Regions from separate parts of the Niabella aquatica genome, predicted to be linked through region 3. Evidence: riboswitches for the same ligand, from Rfam matches in the RefSeq annotation. Region 3 holds a riboswitch; each other region holds the start of a gene.
The links. Region 3 has a riboswitch for cobalamin ahead of metE (5-methyltetrahydropteroyltriglutamate--homocysteine S-methyltransferase). Riboswitches for the same ligand answer to the same signal wherever they lie in the genome.

Region 1: another riboswitch for cobalamin. It lies ahead of ACYVBM_RS07785 (TonB-dependent receptor plug domain-containing protein); the one in region 3 lies ahead of metE (5-methyltetrahydropteroyltriglutamate--homocysteine S-methyltransferase).
Region 2: another riboswitch for cobalamin. It lies ahead of ACYVBM_RS15970 (TonB-dependent receptor plug domain-containing protein); the one in region 3 lies ahead of metE (5-methyltetrahydropteroyltriglutamate--homocysteine S-methyltransferase).

The regions. Positions count from the first base shown of each region.
Region 1 is NZ_BAAGYM010000008.1:190,338-197,824, forward strand. It holds gene dnaN (DNA polymerase III subunit beta) at 1-1,071, shown strand, start outside; gene ACYVBM_RS07780 (TPM domain-containing protein) at 1,220-1,783, shown strand; cobalamin riboswitch at 1,878-2,081, shown strand; gene ACYVBM_RS07785 (TonB-dependent receptor plug domain-containing protein) at 2,181-4,256, shown strand; gene ACYVBM_RS07790 (YncE family protein) at 4,262-5,422, shown strand; gene ACYVBM_RS07795 (hypothetical protein) at 5,544-7,079, shown strand; gene ACYVBM_RS07800 (DUF5074 domain-containing protein) at 7,148-7,487, shown strand, end outside.
Region 2 is NZ_BAAGYM010000020.1:129,066-136,552, forward strand. It holds gene ACYVBM_RS15955 (hypothetical protein) at 1-138, shown strand, start outside; gene ACYVBM_RS15960 (MarC family protein) at 135-716, opposite strand; gene ACYVBM_RS15965 (cysteine-rich CWC family protein) at 837-1,022, opposite strand; gene ACYVBM_RS15970 (TonB-dependent receptor plug domain-containing protein) at 1,075-3,042, opposite strand; cobalamin riboswitch at 3,136-3,387, opposite strand; gene ACYVBM_RS15975 (YeeE/YedE family protein) at 3,470-3,967, opposite strand; gene ACYVBM_RS15980 (YeeE/YedE family protein) at 3,975-4,526, opposite strand; gene ACYVBM_RS15985 (sulfite exporter TauE/SafE family protein) at 4,576-5,373, opposite strand; gene ACYVBM_RS15990 (Crp/Fnr family transcriptional regulator) at 5,423-6,058, opposite strand; gene ACYVBM_RS15995 (APC family permease) at 6,188-7,487, shown strand, end outside.
Region 3 is NZ_BAAGYM010000003.1:338,786-346,272, forward strand. It holds gene ACYVBM_RS03085 (hypothetical protein) at 1-4, shown strand, start outside; gene ACYVBM_RS03090 (hypothetical protein) at 183-899, shown strand; gene ACYVBM_RS03095 (hypothetical protein) at 1,147-1,794, opposite strand; gene ACYVBM_RS03100 (hypothetical protein) at 1,806-2,231, opposite strand; gene ACYVBM_RS03105 (hypothetical protein) at 2,237-3,343, opposite strand; gene ACYVBM_RS03110 (hypothetical protein) at 3,711-4,193, opposite strand; gene ACYVBM_RS03115 (hypothetical protein) at 4,394-4,582, shown strand; cobalamin riboswitch at 4,954-5,146, shown strand; gene metE (5-methyltetrahydropteroyltriglutamate--homocysteine S-methyltransferase) at 5,288-7,487, shown strand, end outside.

The sequences.
Region 1 (7,487 bases), on a different contig from region 3:
AACCTGTCGGGCGTTATTAACGCGAATACTGTATTGCCCATATTAGAAGATTTTCTTTTTGAAATTGAAGCCAACAGGCTTACCATTGTTGCTACAGATCTCGAAACGGTAATGAGAACCGAAATGGATATTGAAGCAAAAGACAGCGGCCGCGTCTGCATTCCCGGAAAAATATTGATCGATTCTTTAAAAAACATTCCCGATCAGCCACTTACGTTTAATATAGATAAAAATTTCGGCGTAGAAATTACCAGCGATAGCGGTAAGTATAAAGTAATGGGCGAAAACCCCGACAACTTTCCCAAAGAGCCCGCAGCAGACGATACCACTTCATTTATAATGACTTCTTCTGCATTGGTAACCGCTATCAATAAAACATTGTTTGCCACCAGCACCGATGACCTGCGGCCGGCGATGACAGGAGTTTTCTTTGAGCTCAGCAAAGATGGTATTCAGTTTGTAGCAACGGATGCACACAGGCTGGTACGCTACAAACGTAATGACGCACAGGCAGGTGGTACCGATAATTTTATTGTTCCGCGCAAACCTTTAAACCTGTTAAAATCAGCATTGCCCGACAATGACGATGCAATAACTTTAAATTACAACAGTAATCATTTCTTCGTAACACATGGTACTACCCGTTTAAGTTGTCGCTTAATTGATGCGCGTTTTCCTGATTACAGGGTAGTGATTCCAACAGAAAATCCTTACCGCCTTACGGTTAACAGGCTGGAATTTTTAGGCGCCTTACGGCGGGTAAGTGTGTTCAGCAATAAAAGTACCTACCAGGTGGCTTTAACGATCAGCGGCAGTGAATTGCAACTGGCAGCACAGGACGTTGATTTTAGCTTTGAAGGTAACGAACGCATGAAATGCCAGTATAATGGAGAAGATCTGCAAATAGCTTTTAATGCCAAATTTTTAATAGAAATGCTCAACAGCACCCAAAGCGAAGAAGTGTACCTGGAACTGAGCACGCCAACAAAAGCGGGCCTTATAAAGCCGGTAGAACAGGATGAAAGCGAAGAATTGCTGATGCTGGTAATGCCGCTGATGCTGAATCAGTAACATATTTTAATATATTGTTTAAAAAGCTCCGGAAACCGGAGCTTTTTATATAATAACAGCCCCCATAACGAAGTATTAACTGCAAACTTTGTAAAAGCTTTAGCTTTTTTTGTCACATCTTTGCGGCTGACAAAATTGGAATTATATCATGAATAAACTGGTATCCTTTTCCCCTGTTCTTTTATTGAGCTTCGTTATTGCTTTAACCTCCTGCAGTTCGACCAAACAAACCACCGGTACAGCAAAACAGCACACCGCAATAGTGTTCCCGGCACAGCATAAATCAACACCGGCAGGAGTTAGTTTTGTTGCAGATGATGAACATATATTTTCAGATAAGGAAGCAAAAACCCTCGACTCCCTATTGCAGGTTTTTGAAAAAAGTAATCTTATTGCTATTAAAATAACTACTGTCAATAATCCCTCTATGGATGCTGCCAATGTTGCCGATAACAACAAAGAACTGTTAAAGAGCTGGGCTGCAATACACAATAACAGCAATAACTGTATGGTTATCAGTATCAGCAAACAACTAAAGCTGGTGCAAATTGATTACGGAACTTTTGTAAGCAAACTGCTGAGCCCTGCAGAAACAGCAGGTATTATAGAGCAGCAGTTCCAGCCTTCATTTGCAACCAATCAAATGTATTTTGCTACCTGGAATGGAGTGAATGCCATTATGAATACGATCAGGGGTAATATCAAATTTTAGCAGTTTTAGCTCCCTTGATCTCTGCTTTCATCCCCTAATGATTGTATTTGTTTGCTTTGCCATTTGCACCTCTTTAAGGTTTCAAAAATTAGCCCTACTTTTGCGCCGCATTGGTTCAATAGGCTTATCCTAAGCGCTATTGATTAAAAGGGAATCAGGTGCGAATCCTGAACAGACCCGCTACTGTAAGTTCTAACCAGCATTTTGACATTTCTTAGCCACTATTTCGCCGGGCGAAACGGGAAGGCTGCTCAAAATGGGAACAAGTCAGGAGACCTGCCAAAGCAGATATATTTTAAGCTTTCGTGGACCAAAGCTTGAATGCAAATGCTTTATTAGCAACATATTTGTCTTCAATCGTTCGCAAAGCTGTTTGATTCATTTAATCAAATAGTTAATGCCTGTTCCTGGTATAAAAAAAGCGTTAACAGCGACGCTTTTAATATTCATTGCATTTCACCTGCGCGCACAGCAAAATGAGCGCGACAGCTTAGTTGTGCGTGATGGCAGCGCGAAAGTGCTGCCCGGCGTCACCGTTTCGCAAAGCAGCTATAAAGAGGTAATCCCTTCTCAAAGACTGACCGGCGAAGACCTTAAGAGACTCAACAGCTTTTCAGTAGCAGATGCCATACGCTATTTTGCCGGAGTACAGGTAAAAGATTACGGAGGCATAGGAGGTTTGAAAACGGTGAATATCCGCAGCATGGGCACCAACCACATGGGCGTTTTTTACGATGGCATACAGCTGGGCAATGCACAGAACGGACAAATAGACCTCGGCAAATTTTCGATGGATAATATTGAATCCATTTCGTTGTACAACGGACAGAAAAGCGAGATTTTTCAGCCCGCCCGGGACTTCGGCTCTTCCGGCAGCATTTATATCAAAAGCAGGAAACCGGTCTTTGATTCCAGCAAAAAAGCCCATTTCAAAGGGGTTTTTAAAACAGGTTCTTTCGGGCTGGTCAATCCCTCCCTGTTGTACGAGCATAAAATTAACGATAAGCTGAGCGCCTCAGCGAACGGGGAGCTGATCAGTTCATCTGGTAAATACAGGTTCCGTTACAGGCGTGTTTTTCCCGGCACACATGATGTTATGTATGATACATCTGCTACCAGGCAAAACGGAGATATCCGCGCAACGCGCTTCGAGGGAGGGCTATACGGCCTGGTACCACAGGGAAACTGGAAACTGAAAACCTATTTTTACGATTCTGAACGTGGCATCCCAGGAGCCATCATCAGCAATAAATTCCAAAATGCACAACGGCAATGGGACAGGAACTTTTTCCTGCAAGGTTCCTGGCAAAAAGCGGTAACAACGGGATACGAGCTGCTGGTAAGCGGGAAATATGCCAACGATTACATGCGCTACCTCAATCCCGATACCACGCTCAAACTTATTGACAACACCTTCCGTCAGCAGGAATGGTATATTTCAGTAGCTAACAAATACAGCATTACCCGGCAATGGGATGCTTCGCTTTCCGCCGATGTACAATACAATACGCTCACTTCAAATATGGATGGCTTTGTCTTTCCCCGGCGGCTGACTTCTTTAATCGCCCTCGCTACCGCGGCCGAATTGGGAAAAGTAAAAATACAGGGAAGCCTGCTGGCCACCCTTGTGCATGAAAGGATATACTCCGGCAATACCGCTGCCGATGATTCTGTAAGAGTGGCTCCCGATAAAAAAGAGCTTACTCCTGCTTTGTTCGTATCGTACAAGCCGTTTACAAACAGGGATTTCAACATCCGGGCTTTTTATAAATACATTTTCAGGATGCCCACATTCAACGACCTGTATTATACCGATATCGGCAATAGCAACCTGAAACCCGAATTTACCCATCAATATGACCTGGGCTTTCAATACAGCAAAAGCTGTGAAAAAGCGGTCCTCAAACAATGGAGCCTTCAGGCAGATGCCTATTACAACGAGGTAACGAATAAGATCATAGCCGTGCCTAAAGGTAGCGGGCAATACCGGTGGATGATGATGAACCTCGGCTATGTGGAAATAAGAGGTATGGACGTGGCGGCATCAGCGCTTTCGGAAATCGTTAAAAATGTGTTGCTCAATATAAAACTCACCTACACCTATCAGAAGGCGCAGGACTTTACGCCACGGGCAAGTGAAATATTGCAAAAAACCACCTGGGGAGGACAAATAGCCTATATCCCCTGGCACAGCGGCTCGCTCATAACCGGGCTGTCGTACAAAAGCTGGATGCTCAATTACAGCTTTATTTATGTGGGTGAGCGCTATCATTCTTCCGCAAATATACCTATGGAGTATGAGCAACCCTGGTACACCCATGATATGACGGTTATAAAAACCCTGAAATACAGAAAAACAGGTATACGCATAGGTGCCGAAGTGAACAACCTGCTTGGCCAGGACTATGAAGTGGTGCTGAACTATCCCATGCCGAAACGCAATTATAAACTTTCATTAACCGTAGAATTATGAGGATAATGAAACAAAATACGTTCTTCGTTTATTACATCATCGCTTTAATAACGGTGATGAGCGCCTGCCGCAGGGATGTGGAAATGGTGCTTTCGGAAGATATTGTCGTTGGCAATCCTGGTATTATCAAAGGCTACAAAGGATTTTACCTGCTTAACGAGGGCAATATGGGCAGCAATAAAGCCACCCTCGATTTCTACGATTTCCGTACGGCCATCTATAAAAAAAACATCTATGCCGAAGTAAACCCGCACGTGCCCAAGGAACTGGGCGATGTGGGCAACGACATAGGGATATACGGCGGAAAGCTGTATGCCGTCATCAATACCTCAAACAAAATAGAGGTAATGGATGCAGAAACGGCCAAACGCATCGGTCAAATCAATATTCCCAACTGCCGCTTCATTAAGTTTCACCAGGGCTATGCCTATGTTACTTCGTATGCGGGGCCGGTAATTATTGACCCCGATTACAAACAGCTTGGGTATGTGCTCAAAATCAACACCTTTACCCTGCAAGTGGCAGACACCTGCCTGGTAGGCTTTCAGCCTGATGAACTGGAAATAATAGATGGAAAAATTTATGTGGCCAATTCGGGTGGTTATATGGGTGCAAGCGATACAAAAGGATATGAACGCACCGTTTCCGTAATTGATATAGCAACGTTCAAAGAAGAAAAGCGTATTGATGTGGCGTACAACCTGGAGCGTATAAAAGCTGATAAACGCGGTAACCTGTGGGTAAGCTCACGCGGCGATTATAAAGGACTGCCATCGCGCCTGTACTTTATCGACCGGGAGAAAGAAACAGTAACGGATAGTATTCCTATTGCCGCATCCAATTACTGGATAGACGACGACCTGTTGTTTGTGTACGGTACGGAATGGAGCTACATTACCAACAACTGGACCATTTCTTACAGCATGGTGGACACCCGAACGCATGAAATAATGAGCAGGAACATTATTACCGACGGTACCGATAAAGAAATAGAAAAGCCTTACGGCATTATGGTACATCCCGAAACAAAGGATATCTACATTACCGATGCGGGGAACTATGTAACGCCCGGTGTGGTGTATTGCTTCGACAAAAACGGTAAAAAGAAATGGAGCGTGGTGGCGGGAAATATCCCCGGACATTTTGCATTGGTTCCCGTGTATTAATGGGATAATAATCACAATAGTGAGTAGTGAATAATGATTTCGCTAATGGCGGACTGAATAAGAAACCAACAGTGAAATGAACATACTTAAAGAGATAATTATAACATACTAAAATAAAGAGATGAAAAATATAAACAGGATTTTACTATACACTATAAGTCTGGCACTTTTGGCCGCAAACTGTGGCAAAAAAGATGCAGAACTCCCTGAAACAGCTCCAGTTATTTCGGGATTAGATCAGCAATATTACCTGATAGTAAGGGATGAACTGGTATTGTCGCCACAGGTAGAAAACCGGGTGGATTCCGTGGTATGGCTGCTGGATGGACAACGGGTAGCCAATACGGCACAATATACTTTCAGGGCGCCTGCTGAACTAGGAACGTTCAATATTATTGTAAGGGCTTACAATAGGAGTAATTTTGTTCAGCAAATCATTACAATAACAACAGGAAGGTTCATTAATGTATCCACCACACCTTATGCGGTGTTGCCATTGAAACCTTCGCTGAAATTTGCCGGTAGGAGCGATATAAAATGGGAGGTATTGTCCGCTCCGTCCGAATTATACCGTTTGACGGATACCGATACACAAACTCCCCTGTTTATTTCGGCAGACAAAGGAGCCTACCAGGTAAAGATATCTTCAGGCAATATAGCCGATACGATGATCATTTCCGTGCAACAGGATATGACAACCCGGACACCGTATATCACCCAGGTGCTTGATTTTCTGCCTGCACCCGGGCAGTTTGTGAATGAGTTGCCCCGTTATGCTGAAGGTGATACGCATGAGGATATGGTCAAGAAAGCTGGCCAATCCCTGAAAGGTGAAAACGCATCTATGGTTTCTCTCGGTGGCTGGGGAGGCTATGTGGTTTTCGGCTTTGACCATACCATTGTAAACGTAGCGGGCAGGCGTGATTTCCGTATTTTGGGAAATGCTTTCGCAGCTGCCAGCAACCCCAACCCGGATGCGCCCTTTGGTGGCAGCTGCGAGCCGGGCATCATTATGGTAGCTTATGATAAAAACAAAAACGGCAAGCCTGATGATGATGAATGGTACGAAATAAAAGGCAGCGGTAATTTTACGGCAGAAAATGAACCATGGTATAGTATGGCCGTCAGTAATGGCAAGGATGTACGTACGTTCCGCAATTATGAAATGACTTATTATAAACCCGCACACGAAACCCCCGAACAGGCCGGGGAGCCGGATAACCCGGGCAGTTTTGCAACCATCACCAATTACATCCGGTGGACAGATAACCAAGGGCAGAATGGTTACAAAATAAAAAACGTATATCATCGCCAATCGTATTACCCCGCGTGGATAAAAGATGATAAGATTGTTTACAAAGGAATCCGCCTCGCCAGAAACGGTATTGATGAAAGCGGGCAGGGCCGCTATTATGTGCTGTATGCGTTCAGCTACGGATATGTAGATAATTATGCCAATACGCATGATAATACAGGCATTGATATTGACTGGGCTATTGACAAAGACGGCAACAAAGTAACCCTGCCAGGTATCGACTTCGTAAAAGTATATAATGGCGTAGACCAGGAGAACGGCTGGTTAGGAGAAGCTTCTACCGAAGTAGGCCGCGGCGAAGACCTGCATTTACTGGGCGTAAAAATAGCAACAAATAAATAATCAGATCATGGTTCATAGTGCGTGATTCCATGAGCTATTAACCATTATCAAACAAAGAATCAAAATTTATGAAGAGAAAAATTGTAGCGCTCAGCGCATTGTTAGCAGTGATCATCATATCCTGTTCAAAAGAAGATACTATTGTGCAGCCCCCTGCGGAATCGCCGCGCGTGGCAATAGAAAACCTGTTGGCCGAAACAGCGGTAGCACAGGAAGATACCTTGTACTTTAAAGCGAAAGTAAGCGAAGGTGCTGCTTACACCTGGTCGGTGGACGGTAAGGCCTTGGGCGTTACAGATTCTGTATTCAAATTTGTGTCTTCCGATATGGGCACACATAATATTTCGCTTACAGCAACCCATCAGGATAAACAATCTGCTGCACAGGTAACTATTACTGTTTACGGCA
Region 2 (7,487 bases), on a different contig from region 3:
ACTTATATGCCCGCTCTTGTTGTAGCTTTAGCCCTGAGCAGCCTGTTTATATATAAAACCAGGCAGGGTAAAATGGCACTCCTGTTATCACTTGTTCACATTATTATAATAGCAGTGGCGTTGCTTTTAAAAAGTTAATGATGTATAAGTCCCGCTGCATTGGTAGCAAATATCTTTACTGAAATGGCCAGCAGTATAACGCCAAAAAACTTCCTTACGGCGATCAAGCCGCTTGGCCCCAGCAGTTTTGATACACCATTTAAAGATTTCAGCACAATATAAATAACGACCAGGTTGAGCATTATTGCAATAAGAATGGTTTGTACCTCATAGTTGGCTTTTAAAGACATGATGGTGGTAAGCGTTCCCGATCCGGCAATTAAGGGGAAGGCAAGCGGCACCAGCGTAGACGCCTTTATATCTCCATCGGATTTAAAAAACTCTACCCCTAAAACCATTTCTAATCCTAAAATAAAGATCACGATAGAGCCCGCTACCGCGAAGGATTTTACATCCAGTCCCAGCACATTTAAAATAGGACCTCCCAAAAACAGGAACAGGAGCATTAAAGCGCCCGCTATTAATGTTACGCGCAGCTCGCGTATGCCACCGGCTTTGTTTTTTATGGAGATAAGTATAGGGACTGAACCTATGATATCAATAATAGCAAAAAGTGTGAACGAAACGGTAAGTATTTCTTTATAACTGAATGGCATTTGTATTGGTTTTGACAAAGGTATACATAGCCTGCTATATTTATGCGTCCAACCAATCAGGATGTATATTATTCTTTTTATTGATACCGTTCAGATTTTATTGCTGCAGAACATGCTTTCTTATATAATATAGCGGTTCTTCCATTTGAGCAGGCAAGAACGGCAAAGACAACCTTTGTACCTATCGCTTATCAGCTTTTTTTCCTCTTCGGAAAATGAAATGCCATAGCATTGGCAGATGGTAATGCAACCCACTTTACATTCGAAGGCTGATTTACACCTCGGACAGGTTTTAGGCTCGTGCATTGCCCCGAAAGTTTTAAAAAATTAATAATAACCGCCCTCTGTGCTATTGCATCTATAAAGCAGCGCTGATACCTATCATGAAATTAGCCTGACGGCTGTTATAGCCATATACATCAAAATATTTTTGATTGGTTATATTTCTGAAATCGGTAAACAGTTTTGCTTTACCTTTTATAATATTATAGGCCGCGTAAAAATCAATAGTGTAATAGGCTGGCATCGGGTCGGGACCACCTAAGTCAACATTAGGAACAGGCATACGTTCACCAATATATCTGAACGCCGGCACAAGTGTCAGCCCTTTTACCGGCTGTAAAGTAAGTGTGCTGTTAAGTGTAAAGTCAGGCCTTCTGAAAAGGTTCTTTGTTTTTTTTCCATCATTCATGCCCGCTCCGTTAACGTAAGTAAGGTTATTTACCCATTGGCCAATATTACCTACCGCAATATTGCTTTCCACCTCAAAACCATGATCGTGCTGCTCATCGCGGTTGATATATTTACTGGTAAAGGTTGAGGCATCCGTATAAAAAACAACCAGGTCCTTAATATCTCTTTTAAACCCAACAATTCTGAAAGAATTCCTGTTATCATTGGTAAGTGCCTGCACACCTACTTCGTAATTAACACTTTTTTCGGGCGATAGCGCTCTGTTCCCATATTCACTATATAACTGGTAAAGAGAAGGTGTATTATATCCGCTGGAAATATTTACGAAAACCCGCGTGTGCTCATCTATATTATACGATGGATTAAAAGTAAAAGTTCCGTTACCGCCATAAACGCTGTGATGGTTATATCTTCCCCCTGCTTCTATGTTAAACCCTTTCAGATCGGTTACTAAAAAAGAGGCATACACAGAAAAGTTATTAGATTTGGCAGAGTCGCTGCTTACCGGAACAGCATTGTATGGGCCAATACTGGAAATACTTTTATAAGATTGATCTGTATGCTGATAAACATATTGCAGGCCGCTCACTAAAGATAAACGATCCGTAAAATTGTGATTGCCATACAAATCCGTTACATAAGACCGGCCCTTATAATTTCCGTCGGACCAAATAGCATAATAGGAAGATTGAGGAGCAACCCTCAATCCCCCAATATCTGTACTATCGTCAAAATAATACCTGTCAGACCGTATTATGTTCTGCACTAAATGCAGGGCCGACTTTTCAGTTTTATAATTTAAACCAAGGCTGTTTACAAAATTTTTATTTTTTATGATGTTGTCATAATCGTCAATGTAGGCATCGGCATCTGCATCCGCTTTATAATCCCCATAATTGCTGGTAAAATTTAAAGACAAGGTATTTGTAAACCGGTAACCCAGGTTAGCCTGGAAGCTGTTTTGCTTTAAACCATCTTTATCAAAATTTCGGTTGCCAAGGCTATCGTAAGCGGCAGAAAAACCATCGGTAGTAATCCTGTTATAAAATAAATTATAAGAAAATTTATCAAGGGTGCCATTAACACCTGCGCCCAGCTTTAGTGTATTATAACTGCCATAAGCAACGGTTACAGCAGGCGTTATTTTACCTGTACCGCCCTTTTTTGTAATGATATTTATAACCCCTGCAACAGCATTACTTCCCCACAAGGTACTTTGCGCGCCTTTTAAAATTTCTATGCGCTCTACCTGGTCCGGCCGGATATTATTAAGATCGTAGGTGTTGGTAAGATGGGAAGGGTCCTGCAAGGGAATACCATCTATTAAAACAAGTGTATTACCGGTGGCAGCACCTCTCAGGTACAGTTCCTGGTTGGAGCCGGGCGCATTATTAGCGCCAACAGTAAAGATGCCTGCATACTGGTTTAAAATTTCGGTCAGGGATTTCCCTATATTGTTTTGTAAAGTTGCTTGATCAATAACTGTAACTACTTTGCCGGTTTGAGACTGTTTCTGTTCTTTTCTTGAAGCAGTCACCACTACCTCATCCAGATCTTTGTCAGTTGTTTGGTTTTGTGCCTGTAGTGTGCCATACAATATAACAGCAGCCACTACTAAAATTTCCCTTTTCATTTTAAAATTTCAGTTGACTGCTTCCGGTAGAATAATAGAAATATATACGCTGTTGCGAATACATTTTCCGCCTTTCGCCCGAAAGCTTGAATGATAACTATTGATATCTGGCAGGTCTTCTGGCTTAGAGCATATTGTTGAAACCTTCCCGTCGGCCGCAGCATACAGTGGTATATCTTCAACAATCAGCCTCATAAAGCCTTCTCTTCGGGAAGGTTGAACAGGCCGCTCTTTACAGCTACGGGGATAGCGCCGGACTCCGTGCCTGAGGCAGGCAAGTACACCGGACTTCCCTTTTAATTCCCCCACCTTTGGCAGGAAGAAACCAAAATCTCAGCAAAAGTAAGGAAATGCATTAAGTTTGTTTAAGCATGAACAGAAAGGAACTTTACATGCCTGCACACGTGGGCTGCTGGCAGCTCACCTTTTAATGGGGCAGCTTTTCACGAAAATAACCATATACCCATGTACCGGCTATTGCACTTAATAATACCACCACCACAACAGTAAAACCGCTCCCTATCTGTGCAAATAATGGCCCGGGGCAAGCCCCCGTCATGGCCCAGCCCAGGCCAAACAGCAATCCTCCGATAACCTGTCCCTTATTAAATTTTTTGGGATGTAAAGTTACTGCTTCCCCATATATGGTTTTTATATTGAACCTTTTTATCAGCCATACAGAAACAGCCCCTATAACTACAGCTGATCCGATCACGCCATACATGTGAAAACTTTGCAGGCGGAACATTTCCTGTATACGGAACCATGAAACAATTTCTGCCTTTACAAAAACAATACCGAATATAATGCCCACTGCCAGGTACTTAAAGTTATACCACCAGGGGTGATTTAGTACTGTTTCGTTGATACACATGGTGTCCAGCGAACGCACTTCGTAATCTGTAATATCTTTTTGCATAGTCATTGATCAGTTATAATTTAAGAATAAAAGGAAGGATCAGGTTGGCCATAATAAATCCGCCGGTCATAAAACATATAGTAGCTATAAGAGAAGGCAGTTGCAGGGTACTCAATCCCATAATGGAATGACCGCTGGTGCAGCCCCCTGCATATCTTGTTCCAAAACCAACCAAAAAGCCGCCAATTACCAATAGAACAAACCCTCTTGCCGTAAGCAAACCCTGCCAGCTAAATATTTCTGCAGGCAAAAGATGTTGGTTGTCTGTAATATCATACTGATGTAACTCCGTGGCTAATGCCGGTGCCACCCTTACGGCATCAGGGTTTGCCAAGAGCTGTGCAGCTACAAAACCACCAATAAAAATACCGGCTATAAAAAACAGGTTCCAGGCTTCCTTTTTCCAGTTATACTTAAAAAAAGGAATATGGGCCGGTAAGCAGGCTGCACAGATATGCCTCAGGTTTGCAGATATGCCAAAATGCTTATTGCCCAATAACAATAAGGCCGGTACTATTAATCCTATTAATGGCCCGGCAACATACCAGGGCCAGGGTTGTTTCATCCATTCTATCATTTATAAAACTTATTTATTTACCAGGTATTCCAAAGCGTCAGGGAGTAAAATATATTACCAGTTCGTGAACAACAACATAAATTCCTATCAGCAGCACAAACCAGCCAAATGCTCTTTTCAAAATACCCCCTTTTATCTTTTTTCCCATTGCTGCGCCTGCCAAAACACCAACAACAGCTATTCCTGTTACCTTCAGCAATAAATCCCAGTCCATAGAATGATGCGTAACATCATCTGCAAAACCTGCCAAACTGTTTACTGTAATAATAACAAGAGAGGTACCAATAGCCGTTTTAACCGGAAGGCGCAACAATAATATTAAGGCAGGTATCAATAAAAATCCGCCGCCGGCTCCCAGCAACCCGGTTACCAGGCCGATGCTTATACCATACACTGAAATTTTAAGCAGCCCGGCGCGCGGCATTTCATTTATTACGGGTTTTGATCCTGTTTTTATCATGGAAAAAGATGAGGCGATCATCAAAACTGCAAACAGCAGCATGGTTACCAAAGAAACCGGTACGGAATAATAGCCGATATGTAAAGACTGTGGCAGATAGGGTATAATATAATGCCTGATACAAAAAACAGTTATAACAGACAGGGTGCCGAAAATAAGCACGGTCTTCATATCTACCGTTTTATTGCTCAGGTTGGCGACAGAACCCACAAGGCTGGTAATACCCACTATAAATAAAGAGTAAGAAGTAGCCAAAACAGGGGGAACATCAAACAGGTATACCAGTATAGGCACGGTTAGTATAGATCCGCCACCACCGATCAGGCCCAACGAAAGTCCTATCAATAACGCCGCCATGTATCCTGCTATCAACATATTGCAAATTTGCAGATGCTTTTATTTTTACAAAGTGATTGTGATCACATTATTTTTCCTGCCTCACCCATTTAATGGTATTTCTGCCGATAACGACCCAGCCCCTGGTTTCCATTTTTTTTAAAAGCCGGCTGATTACCTCCCTGGATGAATTCAGGTCGTTGGCAATTTCCTGGTGGGTCATGCGCATGTCACTTCCCAGGGTTTCTTTTTGTTTTAGCAGATACGTTTCCAGGCGTTCATCCATACCTGTAAAAGCAATGGCATCAATCGTTCTCAGCAATTCTTCAAAACGGCTCCTGTAATTGGTAAGCACAAACCGGTACCAGCTTTTATACCGCCCCATCCACAGCTCCATACTTTTAAAAGGGATGCTGAGCAAAGTAACATCCGTTAAAGCCTTTGCAAGAATCTCGCTGGTTTCATGTTTTATGGCACAGATCATTGAAAGAGAACACGCCTGCCCGGCAGCCAGGTTATAAATAAAATATTCCCGCCCCTCCTCATCTTCGCGATACAGCTTCACAATACCATCCATTACCAGCATGGCCGAGCGAATGGTTTGCCCCGTTTTCAGCAAGGTATCGCCTGCACGTACTTTTTTAACCGTTCCCTGCTGCAAAAGCTCCCCGTACAATTCAGCTTCAAGTCCCGGAAATATATTTTTCAATACTTCAATTGTCATAATAGCCTCTTTATCCAATTAATTTTTGAAGTTAGCAGTTTTTAGTCTCATTTACAGTACCGGCAAAAGAACGGCATCATTCAGCTCACAAAAATCTATACAGCAAATATTTCTTTATCTTCAGGGCAAATGAAAAAACAGCTGGGACTTTTCGACCTTACCATGATTTGTATAAGCTTCGTGATAGGGATGGGTATTTTCAGAGCTCCGGTAAATGTGGCAAAAGCCGTTCCTGATATATTTACCTATTTTCTTTGCTGGCTGGCTGGTGGGTTAGTCGCCTTTTGCGGAGCACTCACCTACGCAGAAATAGGGTCGCGCAGCCCATCTACCGGCGGCTATTATAAAGTATTTTCTTACGCCTATCATCCTTCTATTGCGTTTGCCATCAACTGCATTATACTGGTCAGCAATGCCGCTTCGCTGGCGATGGTAGCCCTGGTAGGCAGTGAATATATTTCGGGAGTGCTGTTCCCTTCAGCTGCTTCTCTTAAAACTATCCAGGTGGCATTTGCAATTATAGCCATCATTATTTTTTATGGCGTAAATATGCTGGGGCTTAAACTAAGTTCGAAAGCCCAGAATGTTTTAATGCTGATCAAAATAGGCCTGGTTATCCTGCTTATACTTTCTATATTTTTTGCTGTTCCGGCGCCTGCCATACAGCAAAGCAGCACCGTATCTCCTTCAATGAAGGAATATATAAAAGCTTTTGGGATTGGCCTGGTAGCCGTAAGCTTTACCTATGGCGGCTATCAGCAAACGATCAATTTCGGTGAAGAGGTTAAAAATCCGCCACGCACCATTCCCCGAAGCATCTTGCTCGGCCTGCTCATTATTGTTTCTCTTTATCTTTTGGTAAACTATGCTTATATAAGGGTAATTGGTTTCGAACAATTGAAGGATAGTAAAAATATTGCGGCTATCATGGCTTCAAAAGTACTGGGTTCCAGAGCCGAAACAGTGCTGTCTGTATTATTGTTTATAGGGGTATTAGGTTACATAAACGGATCACTGTTAAGCAACCCCCGGGTGATGTACGCAATGAGCAGCGACAAAGTTCTGCCTTCCTTATTTTCTAAAACCAGCCGCAACGGCGTACTCACTACATCGCTTACGGTTTTTTCCTTGATTGCAGCCCTGGTTGTTTTTTGGGCAGAAGAGTTTGACAGGATCCTGAGCTTTTCTATTTTTCTTGACTGTTTCGGCATGGCCCTTTCTGCCGGAAGCATTTTTTATTTCAGGAAAAAAACCAGGCACCTGGATGGCAGCGGAATTTACACCATGAAGCTTTATCCCCTGTTACCTGTTATTTTTATTACTGCCTATATTTTCGTGGCGATCAGTATTGCTTTAGATTATGAAAAAAATAATTATGCCGCTTTAACGGGATGCGCCGTATTGCTTTTTTTCATGATCATATATTTTC
Region 3 (7,487 bases):
TTAAAATATCAAACTTGTTCTCGGCATATAGATGATTTTTTATTCTTACTTACCAAATCCTTATGCTGACTAAGAAACCTTCGGAAATCAAAGGAAAACATTGTTAGATTTGATTTTCCTTTTATCGGATTGACAACATTTGACAAACTGGTTATTTATCTTGCAACCCCAAAAAATATATTATGAGAATTCATTTTTTAATGACATTGCTTTTCATTTCTATGCTACCTTCTTGTAAGAAAAGTGTCAATAATGCTGGTATTAGTATAGAAGGTGATTATAGTCTATTGCAGTCTCTGCCACTTTCATACGGGGTTCGCGATGCCGGATCGCAGGTGTATAACCTGAAAAATAATTTGATTGCTTTCACCGGTAAGGGAGATCGTGGTATATGGGTTAAAGTGTTTGATAAGACAACAAAAGATAAACTTTCAGAGTGGCATACTAGGGAATTACTAGATTCATTTAATATTCCTAAAGTTGATTCATTAAGGTCGCCGGTTTTAGATACTTCGAAGATGCCGATCATCCCATTAAAGGTAGATATGGTCAAGATGTCTATAAAAGACGTTTTCGTGGACAACAACATCGCAGCTTTCATTGTAGAACCAGATAACTATATTTCATTTATGTACGCAAGATTGCAGTCTCCTTGCTATCTCTACATCATCAGTAAGGGTAAGGAAATAAAGAAACCTCTTTTCAGTACCTTTTCATCTCCGGATATATTCGCCTTTAGATTTGGACAAATGCCGGATTCTGAGAATAAGAACTTGATACCTTTGATACCTGCCCGGATACATTCAAAAGTTGATCTTGATCCAGAAGATAAAGAGTATTGGTTTTTGAATCGTGACGGAGAAGTTGTGAAGAAGGTGGAGAGTGAACCTCCTATTTAGATTTTCAAAATTTATGCAGGAATTAAATTTCTTTTTCTCCCTGAATTAATATCAATCCTTATAGTATACTGAGGAATCGAACGATACCTTCGAGAATCAAAGGAAAACTATCCGGTGACATGAAAATGCTCCGACTACTTATGATAATGACGTATATAAGCACAAGAGAAAGTCATTCCTTAAGACTAAAGCTTCTCCGGTAAGTCATAATTATTTTTCGAGGAATTGAGAATTTTCTATTGTCCCTTTAGCCTTCTTTAGACGAAATTTTTACAAAAAGATCTTTATCCTGAATCCAGTTATTGACAAGTTGAATTATGATTATGGATATTGATAACATGTTTTCTATATAATCTATTTTTTCTTGAATTGTATAACTATCAAATTCTCCGACAGTTACTCTAAATAAAGCAGATTCATTATCAGATTCAGATTTCGTTTTTTCAAAATGTGTATTACTTAAATGAATATAAGTTGACAGATATTTATATAGATCGTAAGTTCCGGGATAAAGTTTATCAAGTTCTTGCGCTAAGAACGCGTCTGTAAGCTTGTTCTTACCCACTTTGTACTTATCGATACGGTTTCCCCCTAAAAAATGATCCAAAAAATCTACTCCATCTTCAACTAATACAGTTGCAAAAAACCGCAATGCGTTATCTAGTTGTAATCTCATCAAACTAAATGCAGTTAGATAGTTACTGTACTCAAAGAGTAAAAGAAACCCTTTGTTCAGAGCAATTGCTCTGTTGAGAACAGATAGTGCAAGAAAATCTAATTTGTGTGCAAATGAATTACCCGCATTTAGTAATTCTTTTGCGCAATCCAACATAACGCTTTCTAATTCGGACAAAGCACTCAGTTCTGTTTTTATTCTATCTTCTGGCTTTTTCATGATTTTCTCGTTTAAGTATTTAGAGAGCGCATCTTAATTTCCTGTTGAATTAGCCTCAGGCTTTCAAATTGGGTCTCTAAACTTTTACTCATTGATTCAATAGTCAATGTAGGTAAATTGGAAGATTTTAGTTCTTCATACAACTCGGTAGAAAGATTTTCAGCTTGTGATCTTTTCATCTCGGTTAAATATGTCCGATAACTAATCCCAGGCCACATAAACTGTTCAAAAGCGTTATTTTTTTCGACATAATGATATAGATCATCGTATACTTTGACAGACAGCTCCTTAGTTGCTATAAACTGAGCAAGTAAATGCAACTTATCCTCTTTGGGTTTATCGACATGATCTTTTCTGTAGGTTTTCCTAGAATAGTTGATCCCAATTACAGAAAGAATAATACCTATGATTACTGTTATGATCGTAAAATTATCCATAAATTTTAGGTTAGATTATCTCTGAAATATCGAACTGAATTGTATCCGAAGTTACTTTTGTTCATATTCTCTCCTCTTGGTGTGTAGGGTCTAAAAACGATATTAGCTTGTAAAAACAACTGAATTAGGTTCTTGTTTATCATCTCTCCAGCACAAAGTCTTATTCTAATGACAATCTTTACGATATTAAATATCTCATTTAGCCAGTCAACTATCTCATTAAGTGTTGCCACAAAAGAGGGCGGATCAAAGTGGTTTAGGTGATTTCTGATTTCTCTAAGTTTATCTAAAGACGTAATTTCTTTCTCAATATTCAAGTTTTGGCCCGTGATAAGCTTAACCCATTTTAACTTATCCATAAGCCTAACTCCCTGTCTTTTACCGAGAGAATCTACATCAAAACACCATTCCTGCTTTTTGTTATAAAGTGCTTTCAGATATAATTGATTGAGCGTTATATCTACCAAAGAAATAATATCATTAATGGTATCTTTTAGGGTAAAGAGCCAGTCTGACGTAAAAAAGTGATGAGAATTTCGAACCAAGAAAATTCTGTTATTGAATATTCTTTTAGTTATTAGCTCTAAGAAGCTTGTAATCAAAAAGCCTTCTTGGTTTAATTTCGGGGACAATGGAAAGTCAGTTCCATATTGTTGACGCAACAAGCCATCATTTAGAGATATTTCGTCTTCCCCATTTTTACAATAAAAATTCATTGCTGCATTAACACTTCTGTCCATCCAAAGACTTGCAAGTTCTGGTAGATTTAACTCTTGATGGTTGTAGGTAAAGTTTTTCTGCAGATGTCGTTTTATGATTCTGTAATTTATAGGGTGTGACTTTTGCTTCACAGTTTCTTGTCCATTTTGGGTAGATCTAATTTCTGACCAACCCACATGTATTTGTCTCAAGTCACTTTTTAAGCGTTTTATACTATTGTAGTGAGTTCCGAAAAAATACTGACAAATTAGTAATGAAATATAGTTTAATCTTTCGTTATCCATTGAATCTTCAAAGACCAAAAATGTATGCTTGAACTTCTCAAATAGATCCGGTCGATCTATGGAGCCAATTATTCCATAATTGCATTCTATAAAAAGCGGTGTGTCCATCGTAAATAAAGGATTAATGATAAAGCTGGGAAGGTTGTGTGTCAACTACCTGCATTTCAGCCTAACAGGAGATTAATAATAATAGTCGCTACTACGATTGTCTTGAAAAATATTTTTCTGCCTAAAAATATTAGTCTAACTTTACAACGTATTAAGATTACAAAAGCCCCATAGAGATGGGGCGACCAACTGGGAATTGGTTTTGTAATTTTAGCTTTTTAGACTTTTATCACTGCTGGCGTGTTTCAGTTACTCTAATGGGAAGGCTTACTTGCCAGAATCAGAGGAGATCGGCAACATATATTGATTGCCCATTTGTGATAAAGTTTCTATATTCACCAAGTTTGAGCAGCGTTAGCTGCTTTTTTTATAAGAGGTCATCATCATTATTATTTAAATTATTAGGTAAAAAATAAACGAATTCTCCTTTTGCATTAGTTCGTTTGCTAATCACACCTTCCTTAGATTTCGAACTCAACATCGCAGATACGCTCCTCATAACAGTTCCCTTCTCTCTGTCTGACTCGTACTTTAAAACAAGATCCACCATACTTCCAGTCGTTAACTCGTTGTGCAGGCGTAAAAGATGTTCTATTTTGGTAAGCCACGTCCAAGAGCTGTCATATCCATCTTTGTGTATAGTGGGTCTATCATTAAAAACTTGTTGAGTACCCCATCCACCACGCTCTACATTTGAACTATTAACGTCGCTAGAATTGTTATCATTCAGAAGCTCAGATAAGGTCTTTTCTAAAGATATTAACGTTATTCGAGTAGCCTCTATTCGATTTTTCAAATACTCTACTAATGTAGGAATCTCCTGCTCGCTAATAGTTATTTGCTTATTCATGTTACAAAGATAGAGTAATAGATAGAACTAACAAAATTAGTTCTTTATTTCTCGAAGACTATTTCTTCACAAGAGTGTAGAGAAAAAATTTGGGTCTTGCAGTTACTCTCGCATACCTTTGCAAATTTTTTTCCCTAATTTACAGTATACGTAAACCATAGATATAGAATGGGAATAATCACTGCATCAACGGATATATTATGAGAAGAGACTTGCCAAATGAAAAAGTGGATCTGGATTTAACGGCTTCAGAATATATAAAGCTCAAAGAAAGCGATAAGAAAGAAAAACTGGAAACTAGAAGATTTTGGATTGCTATAGTATTATCTATAATTGCGACTGTCGTTGCTATTGTTTCGCTGTTGTTACAATATAAAACTTCCACTTAGACAGAAGTTGCATCAAAAATATCTTAGAATACAAAATGCAGCTTATTTGCGATAAATACGGATTTCTTATGCTTTTTATTGAGTATTCATTGAGTCAGCTCCTCAAACCCGCATAAACACTGGTTACTTTACTTTTTGTATCGGAAAATAACCATGCCTTAAATGCTTTTAGAGAAAAACGATAAATGAGCACTTCGCTTATATGCTATAAATCCGGATAAAACCCAATCGGAAAAGAATAATATTCTAAAAAATTTATAAAGAATAGTCATTAATACTAAATTATGCACAATCAGTAGTGATTTAATCCTTAATATTTAGATTTGTACATTATCCGGTGCTACACAGCACTGGTCTCCACAGTTCTTTAATATACATCAGCCGAACCGGGTTTTTGATGAAAATCGAAATGAAAAGGGAACCGTGTGCAAATCACGGGCTGTCGCGCAACTGTAAATAACAAATAGTTTCTGCTAACAAATATCCACTGTGCCGCTTTGGCGGCATGGGAAGGACGGCAGAAATGTTATAAGCCAGGAGACCTGCCTCGTTCGGCCAGACGGGCTTTCGCGTAATAAAGCAAACAGTCTTTGCTGATGCATGTTTATTAACGGACATTCCCTTGTCTGTTTGCATCGGTATGCCCTTTTTGCTGTAAGCGTTGCAGGCTTGTCGAAGCTTTCAAATCATTTAAAATTTTAAAAAATGCAGACGCAAAACCTGGGCTATCCGCGTATTGGTGGCCAAAGACAACTCAAAAAAGCCTGTGAGCAGTATTGGGCAGGCAAAATCGACCTTACCGAATTAAATAAAGTTGCCCTCACAATTAAAGAAGCAAACTGGCAAACCCAGCTGGCAGCCGGAATTGACCTTATTCCCTGTAATGATTTTAGCTTTTATGACCAGGTGCTGGACCTGAGCTTAACACTCGGCGCCATCCCAGAGCGCTATGCTCCTGTACTAAGCCAGGTTACAACCCATACAGCAACCGACCTTTATTTTGCAATGGCCCGCGGCTATCAGAAAGATGGGTTAGATATTACGGCTATGGAAATGACCAAATGGCTGGATACGAACTATCATTATATCGTTCCTGAATTTACCGCCGGGCAAAGCTTTACAATCACCTCTGAAAAAGTTTTCAACGACTATACGGCTGCAAAAAAGGTGCTTGGTGAAAAAGCCAAACCGGTATTGGTTGGCCCGGTAAGCTATCTTTTATTGGGCAAAGAAAAAGAAAGCGGTTTTGAAAGAATCGACCTTATTAAACAACTGGTACCGGTGTATATTGAAATTATTAACCGGCTGAAGCAGCAGGGCGCTACCTGGATACAGTTAGACGAGCCCTTCCTTGCTTTAGACCTGTCGGAAAAGGAAAAAGAAGCGTTCGGTTTTGCGTATCGCACTATTGCCGCTGAAGTTACCGGCATAAAATTATTGGTAGCTACTTATTTTGAAGGATTGTCAGATAACACGCCGCTGGCTTTAAGTCTCCCTGTAGCGGCATTGCATATTGACCTGGTAAGGGCGCCGGAGCAACTGGACGAAGTGCTGGCCCTGGTGCCTGACAACCTCCTGCTTTCATTAGGTGTGGTGGACGGCCGGAACGTATGGAAGAATGACTATGAACAATCGATAGCCCTTATCAGCAAAGCTATTGCCAAGCTGGGCAGCGACCGGGTGATTATTGCTCCTTCCTGCTCGTTGCTGCATAGCCCTATAGACCTGGACTTAGAGACAGCTATTGACCTGGAGATCAAAAACTGGATGGCATTTGCTAAACAAAAATTAACTGAAATACAGGAGCTGAAACAAATTGCAGCGGGTAATGAGCTTTTATTGGAAACCAATAAAAAAGCCATTGAAAGCAGGCGCTCTTCCGCTAAGGTTCATAAGCAGGTAGTAAAAGACCGTGTTGCTGCTATTACAGAAGCAGACGCTACACGTAAAAGTGCCTTCGCCGTACGCCAGCAGTTGCACCGCGAACGTTTTCATCTGCCAGCCTTCCCTACCACTACCATTGGCTCGTTTCCACAAACAGACGATATACGCCAGTTACGCGCCAAATTCAGGAAAGGAGATCTTACTACAGAACAATACGAAAAGGCAATAGAAGAGGCCACTATTGACGCTATTCGCTGGCAGGAACAGACAGGACTGGATGTATTGGTGCATGGCGAATTTGAGCGAAATGATATGGTGGAATATTTTGGAGAGCAGCTGGAAGGGTTCCTGTTCACTAAAAACGGCTGGGTTCAAAGCTACGGAAGCCGTTGCGTAAAGCCTCCTGTTATTTATGGCGATATAAGCCGTCCAAAGGATATGACGGTCCGCTGGAGCAGCTTTGCAGCAGCACAAACCAATAAACCGATGAAAGGTATGCTGACAGGACCTGTAACCATATTGCAGTGGTCGTTTGTACGGGATGATCAGCCCCGCGAGGTTACCACCAACCAGATCGCGCTGGCTATCCGTGATGAGGTGCTGGCCCTGGAAAAAGCAGGTATCGGCATTATACAGATCGATGAGGCAGCCATTCGTGAGGGATTGCCGCTCCGGAAAGCGAAGCGCCCTCATTACCTGGATTGGGCAGTAAAAGCCTTCCGTATATCTGCAAGCGGAGTAGACGACAGAACGCAGGTGCATACACATATGTGCTATAGTGAGTTCAACGATATCATTGAACATATTGCTGCAATGGATGCTGATGTGATTACTATCGAAACTTCGCGCTCACAAATGGAGCTGCTGCAGGCCTTTGCACACTTCAGGTATCCGAATGAAATAGGCCCCGGGGTGTATGATATCCATTCGCCACGTGTACCCGGTATAGAAGAAATGGTTTCACTTTTATCGAAAGCAGCAGCTTTGCTTCCTGCACGCAACTTATGGGTAAACCCGGATT